One region of the Nocardia amikacinitolerans genome, then DNA from elsewhere that is predicted to be linked to it. Evidence: riboswitches for the same ligand, from Rfam matches in the RefSeq annotation. Region 1 holds a riboswitch; each other region holds the start of a gene.
What was found. Region 1 has a riboswitch for cobalamin ahead of CRP45_RS10020 (ABC transporter substrate-binding protein). Riboswitches for the same ligand answer to the same signal wherever they lie in the genome.
Positions count from the first base shown of each region.

Region 2: it holds a riboswitch for cobalamin, as region 1 does, so the genes downstream of both, glyA (serine hydroxymethyltransferase) here and CRP45_RS10020 (ABC transporter substrate-binding protein) in region 1, are expected to answer to the same signal.
Region 3: it holds a riboswitch for cobalamin, as region 1 does, so the genes downstream of both, metE (5-methyltetrahydropteroyltriglutamate--homocysteine S-methyltransferase) here and CRP45_RS10020 (ABC transporter substrate-binding protein) in region 1, are expected to answer to the same signal.

Region 1 covers NZ_OBEG01000002.1:386,716-389,989, forward strand. The annotation lists gene CRP45_RS10020 (ABC transporter substrate-binding protein) at 1-1,307, opposite strand, end outside; cobalamin riboswitch at 1,326-1,500, opposite strand; gene CRP45_RS10025 (SMP-30/gluconolactonase/LRE family protein) at 1,670-2,584, opposite strand; gene CRP45_RS10030 (alpha/beta hydrolase) at 2,687-3,274, shown strand, end outside.
Region 2 covers NZ_OBEG01000001.1:932,033-935,306, reverse strand. The annotation lists gene CRP45_RS04410 (pyruvate carboxylase) at 1-1,074, shown strand, start outside; cobalamin riboswitch at 1,317-1,520, shown strand; gene glyA (serine hydroxymethyltransferase) at 1,658-2,959, shown strand.
Region 3 covers NZ_OBEG01000006.1:302,222-305,495, reverse strand. The annotation lists gene CRP45_RS25980 (pyruvate carboxylase) at 1-973, opposite strand, end outside; cobalamin riboswitch at 1,222-1,429, shown strand; gene metE (5-methyltetrahydropteroyltriglutamate--homocysteine S-methyltransferase) at 1,579-3,274, shown strand, end outside.

The DNA of each region.
Region 1 (3,274 bases):
TAGTCCAAACTGTAGTTCCACCAACCGATATGGGTCAGCGGCTGCTTGCCCGACACCCGGGAGAAGTAGGTGTCGGCGGGGACCGTCTCCAGCCGGATCGTGATACCGGCGGCCTTGGCGTGCTCGGCGAAAAGCGTTGCGGATTCGACCATCCCGGGAATGGCGTCGGCGGTCTGCAAGGTGACGGTCAGGTTGTGCTTGCCCGCCTCCTTCAGCAGCTGCCTGGCCCGCTCGGGGTCGTAGGTCCGCTGCGGCAGGCTGTCGTTGTAGAAAGGCGCGCCCTTGCCGTAGATGTCGTTGCCGACCTCGCCGTAGCCGTAGTACACCGAGTCGACCATGGCCTGTCGATCGACAGCCAACCGCATCGCCTGGCGGACCCGCACGTCATCGAAAGGCGGTTCGTCGACGCGCATTTGGAAGGCGCCCATCAGTCCGGCCGGTGGGGTGACGACGTAGGCGTCCGGATCGCTGTCCAGCGAACGCGCCTGTAGGTACGACATCTCCTGCACCAGATCCACTTCGCCGGAGAGGAAGGCGTTCATCCGCGCCTCGGTCTCGGCGATCTGGATGATCTCGACCTCGTCCAGGTGTACCGGACCGTCCCAATATTTCTCGTTGCGCCGCAACACCGTTCGGTCGCCCGGCGACCACGAGTGCAGCGCGAACGGGCCGGTGCCGACCGGGAGAGTCCGCTCGTCGAACACCGTGCTGCCGTCCTTGACGACGTAGCAGTACCACCCCGCGAGCACCGAGCCGAAGTCCGCGATCGGCGTCTTCATCGCGACGACGACGCCGAGCTCACCGTCGGCCCTGGTGCGGGCCATGTCGACCACCGCGAGGTCGCCCGAGGACGGCTTTGCCGGGTCGAGCATGCGCTCGAAGCTCCACAGCACATCCCGGGCGGTCAGCGGCGTGCCGTCGCTGAAGACCACGCCGGGGCGCAGGGTGATCCGCCATTCGCTGCCGTCCGCGTTGGGTTCCAGCGACTGCGCGAGCCGGTACCGCAGGGTCAGGTCGTTGTTGTAGGCGACCAGCTTGTCCCACACGTTCTTGGAGACCGCGCCGCCCGCGGAACTGCCCGCCCGGTGCGGGTCGAGCACGTCGACGCTCGCGGCACGCCCGGCGATCGCGGAGCGCAACCGGCCACCCGCGCGCGGCGGACCCTCCGGCGCTCCGGTCGATCCGTCGGTCCCGCAACCGGTGAGCACACCGATGCCGCCGAGCGCGACGAGGCCGGCAGCCCCGGCCCCGCGCAGCAATAACTCCCGGCGGCCCAGCGGCCGTCGAGATCCTGTGGAGTTGTCCATGCCATCCTCGTGGAGAGTCGTCCCGATGCATCCGACGCGGGTGTCCTGGCTCCCGGATCGACGCGCACCACCGGCCTTCCAACCCGGGCAGGTCGTGGCCATGAATCGGCGGATTGCTCCTCGGTGACAGTTGCGGGACAGCCCCGGATTCGCACCGGTGTTCCCCGCGTCGACGTTGGACGATACCGGCAGGCGCAGACGTGCGGGTTCCCCAACCACCGCGGCTGACCGTATGACGGGAGAGAAATGGCGGCTATCTGGGCGTGTCGCACAGCCATTCGACTCCCGTCGAATCCATTTCTCTATCGAGGGCCGAGAAATGGTGGTCGAGCGGGATCACTGCGAGCCGAGGCGGGGGTGTGTTAGGGGGCGAGCTGGATGCGTAGGACCGCGCCGCGTTCGGTGCCCGCGAGGAGTTCGCCGGGGCGGCCCGGTACGGCGACGAGCGACGTCATCGGTTCGGCCGAGAGGATGCGGCAGGGCTGGCCGTTCGGATCGATCCGGACGAGCTGGCCGGACAGCGCGGTCACGTAGACCGCGCCCGCATCGTCCACCAGCAAGTCGTCGGCGAAGTCGGGGACGCCGGGAAGCGCGGACGTGAGATCGGTGAGAACGGTGCGACGGTCCGGTTCGGTGACCGGGAAGCGCAGGACCCGTCCGAGCGGACCGCCGTTGGAGGTCAGGTACACCGTGCCGTCGTGCACGGCGATGCCGTTGGCGTTCAGCCTTGCCCGCTCGGTCCAGCCCGTGTCGACGACGCCGTCGCGGCCGATGCGGATCACGCCGGTCGCGGAGGCGACGTAGAGCGTGCCGTCGGCGTCGAAGGCCGCGCCGTTGGGCATGGTGAATCCGGACGCGAAGATCTCCGGGCGCGGTGCGTCGGCGGCCGGGTCGAAACGGACGACGCCACCGGGGCGAACGACGCTGGTCGGCGCGTCGCCGTAGACGGCGTACATCAGCCCGTCCGGTCCGAGCCGGACCGCGCCGGGAAACTCCACCGGGACCGTGGCCGTCAGCCGTCCCGCGTCGTCGTAGCGCTGCACCTCGTTGCGGTACAGCCGGGAAACCCACAGGTTGCCCTGCCCGTCGTAGGCCAGGTTCTCCGACCAGTCCAGCACCGGGACGGCGGCGGGCAGTGCGGTCGCCGACGTCGCGGGCGCGCAAGCGGGGGCTGGTTCCGCGGTCGCGTGCGGCGCGGCGGCTCCGGCGCAGGCCAGGGCGACGGCGAGCGCGGGAACGGCGCGGCGCAGGAGCGCGGGCAACTCGACGACGGACACCTGGGACCTCCTGATCGGCACCGCGAACGCGCGCAGTGTAACCGCCTGCTCACCGGGATGGTGAAGTCCCCTGAAATGCAGAAGGTTTGGCACTATCAGTGCATGCTCTACTTCGACGGCACGCGCGGCAGGCTGCACTATCGGCGCTGGACGGTCGACCACCCCGCGGCGGTGGCGATACTACTGCCCGGTATCGGCCAGCACAGCGGCCACTACCACCGGTTCGCCCGGTACCTACGGTCGATCGACGTCGAGGTGTGGGGACTGGACACCGCGGGCCACGGCCTCAGCGAAGGCGATCCCGCGCATCCCGGCACCCTCGCCGAGCTGGTCGCGGACGCGACCCGACTGGTGGATCTGGCGCGTGTCGAACTGCCGGACACGCCGTTGGTGTTGATGGGGCATTCGCTCGGTGCGGTCACCGTGCTCGGCATGCTCGGCGCCGCGGTACCGGACGCGAGCACGGCCACCGACCTCAATGCCGTCGAGGCGAACTTCCCGACCGTCCCGAGCATCGACCCTGGCACGCTGTCCGGTCTGGTGCTCTCGGCTGTTCCGCGCCGCGCACTCGGCAGCGGCCTGCCCGGCGCTCCCGGCACCCCGCTTCCGTCCGATCTTCCGATCCTGGCGGTGCACGGGACGGAGGACCGTCGCGCGCCGATCGATGCGATGCGGGTCTGGACTGCACGC
Region 2 (3,274 bases), on a different contig from region 1:
CTGTCGGCGATCGTCGCGGCGGCGGCGCATTCGCCCTACGACACCGGGTTGGATCTGCAGAGCGTCTGCGATCTGGAGCCGTACTGGGAGGCGCTGCGAAAGGTCTACGCGCCCTTCGAGTCCGGGCTGCCGAGCCCGACGGGGCGCGTCTACCACCACGAGATCCCCGGTGGTCAGCTGTCGAACCTGCGTCAGCAGGCCATCTCCCTCGGCTTGGGCGACCAGTTCGAAGAGGTCGAGGCGAAATACGCCGCGGCAGACCGGCTCTTGGGCCGTTTGGTGAAGGTCACCCCGTCCTCGAAGGTGGTCGGCGACCTCGCGCTGGCCCTGGTCGGCAAGGGCGCGGATGTCGAGGAGTTCGCCACCGATCCGGCCGGCTTCGACGTGCCCGACTCGGTGATCGGATTCCTGCGGGGTGAGCTGGGCACCCCCGCAGGCGGCTGGCCTGAGCCTTTCCGCAGTCGGGCGCTGGCCGGTCGTGGACCCGCCAAGCCGGAAACCCAACTCACCGCCGACGACGAGGAAGGCTTGAACGGCACCTCCGCCCAGCGCCGCGCCACGCTGAATCGGCTGCTGTTTCCCGGACCGACCGCCGAATTCCTCGCCCACCGCGCGAAGTACGGCGACATCTCCCGGCTGTCCGCCAACCAGTTCTTCTACGGCCTGCGCCACGACGAGGAACATCGCGTGGAACTGGAGAAGGGCGTCACCCTGCTCATCGGACTGGAAGCGATCTCCGAGCCCGACGAACGCGGCATGCGCACCGTCGTCTGCGTGCTCAACGGCCAACTGCGCCAGGTCGTGGTGCGAGACCGCACCGTCGCCGACAAGATCCCGGTGGCCGAGAAGGCGAACCCCGCCGATCCGGGCCAGCTCGCGGCCCCGTTCTCCGGTGTCGTCACCGTCGTGGCCGCGGTCGGCGACCGAGTCAGCGCAGGCGACACGGTGGCCACGATCGAGGCCATGAAGATGGAGGCCGCCATCACCGCTCCCCGCGACGGAGTGATCGAACGGATCGCGATCGGAGCCATCCAGCAGGTCGACGGCGGTGATCTGCTGCTGGTGATCGCCTGACCACCCAGGCCACCGCGGCCGCGATGATGCACGCCGGGCACCGGGTCCTTCTCGGTCGGGACTGATCCGGTGCCCTCGGCGACATCCTCGGCATTCCCCCGATCCGGGCAGGTGTCTTGCCGGATGGCTCGGGAGCCGTCCTCGAAACCCGGATGCGGGTGTGCTGTCGCTTGCGTCGTATGCTCTTCGGCGCAGCTGGTTCGCCGGTGATCGCGATGTCGGGAGCCCCCGCAGGTCGCCGGTGTCGAAGCCTCGCACTGCGGTCACGTGGTCGGGGCGAAGAGGGAACCCGGTGGGATTCCGGGACTGTCCCGCAGCGGTGAGCAGGAACGAACGCCGTCACAGGCACTGGATGCTGCGCGTCCGGGAAGCGACGGCCACTAGGACGACTCCGATCGTGGTCGGCGCCTGCGAGTCCGAAGACCTGCCCGTTGCGCCGGACGCGCCGCGTCCGGCGGTCGCCGCCTCGTGGATTGGGCGCAGCACCGACAGCCCTGGACCACGCGCGCGCTGGGACGGGCTCGATCAGGTCTGCGTGCAGTAGGGCGTCGGCTATCTCGATGCCAGCCAACGGAGTTCACCTGTGGTCACCCCAAGCCTTCGATCCACCTCGCTTACCCGCTCCCTGACCGAACTCGATCCCGAGGTCGCCGCCGCGGTGACGGGCGAGCTCGCGCGCCAGCGCGACACCCTGGAAATGATCGCCTCGGAGAACTTCGTGCCGCGCGCGGTGCTGCAGGCGCAGGGCAGCGTGCTGACCAACAAGTACGCCGAGGGCTACCCGGGCCGCCGCTACTACGGCGGCTGCGAGCACGTCGACGTCGTCGAGGATCTCGCCCGCGCCCGCGTCACCGAGCTATTCGGCGCGGATTACGCGAATGTGCAGCCGCATTCGGGTGCGCAGGCCAATGCCGCGGTGCTCATGGCGCTGATGAACCCGGGCGAACGCCTGCTCGGCCTGGATCTCGCGCACGGCGGCCACCTGACGCACGGCATGCGGCTGAACTTCTCCGGCAAGTTGTACGGCGTGCAGACGTACCGGGTCAGCGAACGAAATCACCTGATCGATATGGACGAGGTGCGCAAGATCGCCCGCAATACGGCACCGAAGGTGATCGTTGCCGGCTGGTCGGCCTACCCGCGGCACCAGGACTTCGCCGCGTTCCGCGAGATCGCCGACGAGGTGGGCGCCTACCTGTGGGTGGACATGGCGCACTTCGCCGGTCTGGTCGCCGCCGGTCTGCACCCCTCTCCGGTGCCCTACGCCGACGTCGTGTCCTCCACCGTGCACAAGACCCTCGGCGGTCCGCGTTCCGGTCTGATCCTGGCCAAGCAGGAGTTCGCCAAGAAGCTGAACAGCTCGGTGTTCCCCGGCCAGCAGGGCGGTCCGCTCATGCACGCCATCGCCGCCAAGGCCGTGGCTTTCAAGATCGCAGGCACCCCGGAGTTCAAGGAGCGTCAGGAACGCACCCTGTCCGGCGCCAAGATCATCGCCGAACGTCTGACCCAGGCCGACGCCCAAGCCAAGGGCATCACCGTGCTCACCGGCGGCACCGATGTGCACCTCGTCCTTGTCGACCTGCGCAACTCGCAGCTGGACGGTCAACAGGGTGAGGACCTCCTGCACGAGATCGGAATCACGGTGAACCGCAACGCCGTTCCGTTCGACCCGCGCCCGCCGATGGTCACCTCCGGCCTGCGCATCGGCACCCCGGCGCTAGCCACCCGCGGCTTCGGCGACGCCGAGTTCACCGAGGTCGCCGACATCATCGCCACCGCGCTGACCGGCTCCACCGACCTGGACTCCCTGCGCGGGCGGGTCTCCAAGCTGGCCCAGTCCTTCCCGCTCTACCCGGGGATGGAGGACTGGAACCTGCTCGGCTGAGCATGTGCCGGGAAAGGGTTGCCCGCACGACCGGCAGGCGAGGTCGCGACACGACGTGGCCGCCGGCCACCGGGTGCCGTTCGTCCTCACGTATCGAAGATCGTATCTGGCTTGCCCAGATCTGCTAACGCCGAACGGGCGATCGCCGAGACCGAGAATTCCCGGTTCGTTTTGTCGGGTCACAGGCGGTGGAGTTCAACAGCGGTGATTTCCTCCGGATCGGAGGCGGCGGGTCGAGCGCGTTTCGTGTGGTCGCGGTTGGTGTCCAAGGCGACGTCCGACGGGCACCGCCGCGGTGAAGTGGGCTCAGGTGGA
Region 3 (3,274 bases), on a different contig from region 1:
CGAGGTCGGCGAGAGTCTCACCCGCCGCGATGCGCAGCTGCGACTGCACGAGGTCGACATCGGTGATCTCCTCGGTCACCGTGTGCTCGACCTGGATGCGCGGATTCATCTCGATGAAGACGTGGTTGCCGCGCTCGTCGAGCAGAAACTCCACGGTGCCCGCGCAGCTGTAGCCGATCTGGCGGGCGAAGGCCACCGCGTCGGCGCAGATGCGTTCGCGCAGCGCCGGATCCAGGTTCGGCGCGGGCGCCAGCTCGATCACCTTCTGGTGGCGACGCTGCACCGAACAGTCGCGCTCGAACAGGTGCATGACGTTGCCGTGCTGGTCGGCCAGGATCTGCACCTCGATGTGGCGCGGGTTCACCACCGCCTGCTCGAGGAACACGGTCGGGTCGCCGAACGCGGATTCGGCCTCACGCGAAGCGGCCTCGATCGATTCGCGCAGCTGCTCGGGCGCGGCGACCCGGCGCATGCCGCGACCGCCACCGCCCGCGACCGCCTTGACGAAGATCGGGTATTCGAGTTCGTTTGCGGCGGAGAGCAATTCGTCCACGTCCGCCGACGGCGCGCTGGACTTCAGCACCGGAAGTCCTGCCGCCCTTGCGGCCTCGATGGCGCGCGCCTTGTTGCCCGCCAGCTCCAGCACTTCGGCCGAGGGGCCGATGAAGGTGATGCCCTCGCGCGCGCAGGCCGCCGCCAGGTCCGGATTCTCGGAGAGGAATCCGTAGCCCGGGTAGATCGCGTCGGCGCCCGCGGACTTGGCCGCGTCGATGATCGCCTCGATGGAGAGGTAGGCGCGGACCGGGTGGCCCTTCTCCCCGATCTGATAGGACTCCGCCGCCTTCAAACGGTGGACCGAGTTGCGGTCCTCGTATGGGAAGACGGCGACGGTCCCGATGCCGAGTTCGTAGGCGGCGCGGAACGCGCGGATGGCGATCTCGCCACGATTGGCAACCAAGACTTTCGAGAACATTGAACCAAGGTACCTGGCCCCGAATACAGCGACGACATGGAAGTCCCCTTCGCAGCAATCTTCACAACGAGACCTAGCAGGCTTGCGAAGTTGCGTTCATCCCTGCGTCACATCTCACCATCCGCCCCGCCGGTCTGTGCGGGCAGGCCGAGGGGTGCGCACGGAATATTCCGCCGTCCGTTTATGCTGGACAACGCAGCTGGTTCTCCAGTGCGCCCGACGAGATGGAGCCCCGACGTCGAGCGCCGGAGTCGAAGTCCGCTCCCGGTTTGCCGGTGGCGGGCGAGAGGGAACCCGGTGGGAATCCGGGACTGTCCCGCAGCGGTGAGCAGGAACGAACACCGTCATCACGCACTGGGCGAAGGCCTGGGAAGCGGCGGTCAGTAGGTCGGCGAGGGGAAATCTCCCCAGCCGGTGCCCGCGAGTCCGAAGACCTGCCAGTTGTGCCGGATACGCCGTATCCGGCGGCCACCGCCTCGTGGATTGGGCGCGCGGACCACCAGTGCTTCCCGGGCTCCGTCTGTCTTCGGTTGCCCGCGACGTTCGCTGGTCGCCGCGCGCTCGCATGGCGATGGCTCACGACCTGAAAAGCACTGGAGCACACCGTGACTGTTTCCGAACACGCACCATTCACCGCGACTGTTCTCGGGCTACCGCGCGTGGGGCCGCGGCGCGAGCTGAAGCGCGCCACCGAGTCGTACTGGGCCGGGCGCCTCGACGCCGAGCAGCTGCACACTGTCGCCCGCGACCTGCGGCGAACCCAGCTGACCGAGCTGCTGGCTGCCGGGCTGGACTCGATCCCGGTCGGCACCTTCTCCTACTACGACCAGGTGCTCGACACCGCTGTCCTGCTCGGCGCGCTGCCCGAGCGGGTGGCCGGGATCGCCGATCCGCTCGACCGCTACTTCGCCGCCGCCCGCGGCACCGACACCGTGGAACCGCTGGAGATGACCAAGTGGTTCGACACCAACTACCACTACCTCGTCCCCGAGATCGGCCCGGAGACGACGTTCGCGCTGCACCCGGAGAAGCTGCTCGCCGAGCTGAGCGAGGCGATCGAGCTCGGTGTGCCCGCGCGTCCGGTGGTGGTCGGGCCGGTCACCTTCCTGAAGCTGGCCAAGGCCACCGGCGGCGCGGCGCTGGATCGGCTCGGCGAGCTGGTCCCGCTCTACCGCGACCTGCTGCGTCAGCTGGCCGCCGCGGGTGCGGCGTGGGTGCAGATCGATGAGCCGGTGCTGGTCACCGATCTCACAGCGGACGAGATCGAGCTGGTCCGGCGCACCTACGCCGAGCTGGCCGAGGCGAGCGAGCGGCCCGCGATCCTGGTCGCCACCTACTTCGGCACGCCGGGCGACGCTCTTCCCGCGCTCGCGAGCACCGCCGTCGAGGGCATCGCGCTCGACTTCACCGCGGCGCTGGACCTGTCCGCGGTGGCCTCGCTGCCATCGCTGGCGGACAAGCTGCTGGTGGCGGGCGTGGTCGACGGACGCAATGTGTGGCGCACCGACCTCGACCGCGCGCTGTCCACCCTCGGGACGCTGCTCGGCAGCGCGTCGTCGGTGACGGTGTCGAGCTCATGCTCGCTGCTGCACGTGCCGTACTCGCTGGAACCCGAGACCGGGCTGGACGAGAAGCTGCGCTCCTGGCTGGCCTTCGGCGCCGAGAAGGTGACCGAAGTGCGGCTGCTGGCAACGGCTTTGGCGCAGGGTACCGAGGCCATCGCGGACGATCTCGCGGCCGCGCGTGCGGCAGCGGAGTCCCGCACCGCCGACCCGCGACTCTCCGACGCGCAGGTTCGGGCGCGGCTCGATTCGCTCGGCCCGGACGCCACCCGCCGCGCGCCCGCCGAGGAACGCCGTGCCCTCCAGGCCCAGCGGCTCGATCTGCCCGCGCTGCCGACCACCACGATCGGCTCCTACCCGCAGACCTCGGCGATCCGGCTGGCCAGGGCGGCGCTGCGCAAGGGCGAGATCGACCAGGCCGAGTACGTGCGCCGGATGCGCGCCGAGATCGCCGACGTCGTCGCGTTGCAGGAGAAGCTCGACCTGGACGTGCTCGTGCACGGCGAGCCGGAGCGCAACGACATGGTGCAGTACTTCGCCGAACAGCTCGACGGTTTCGCGGCCACCGAGAACGGCTGGGTGCAGTCCTACGGCACCCGCTGCGTGCGGCCGCCGATCCTGTTCGGCGACGTCACCCGGCGCACGCCGATGACCGTCGACTGGATCACCTACGCCCAGTCGCTGACCGACAAGCCGGTCAAGGGCATGCTGACCGGCCCGGTCACCATCCTCGCCTGGT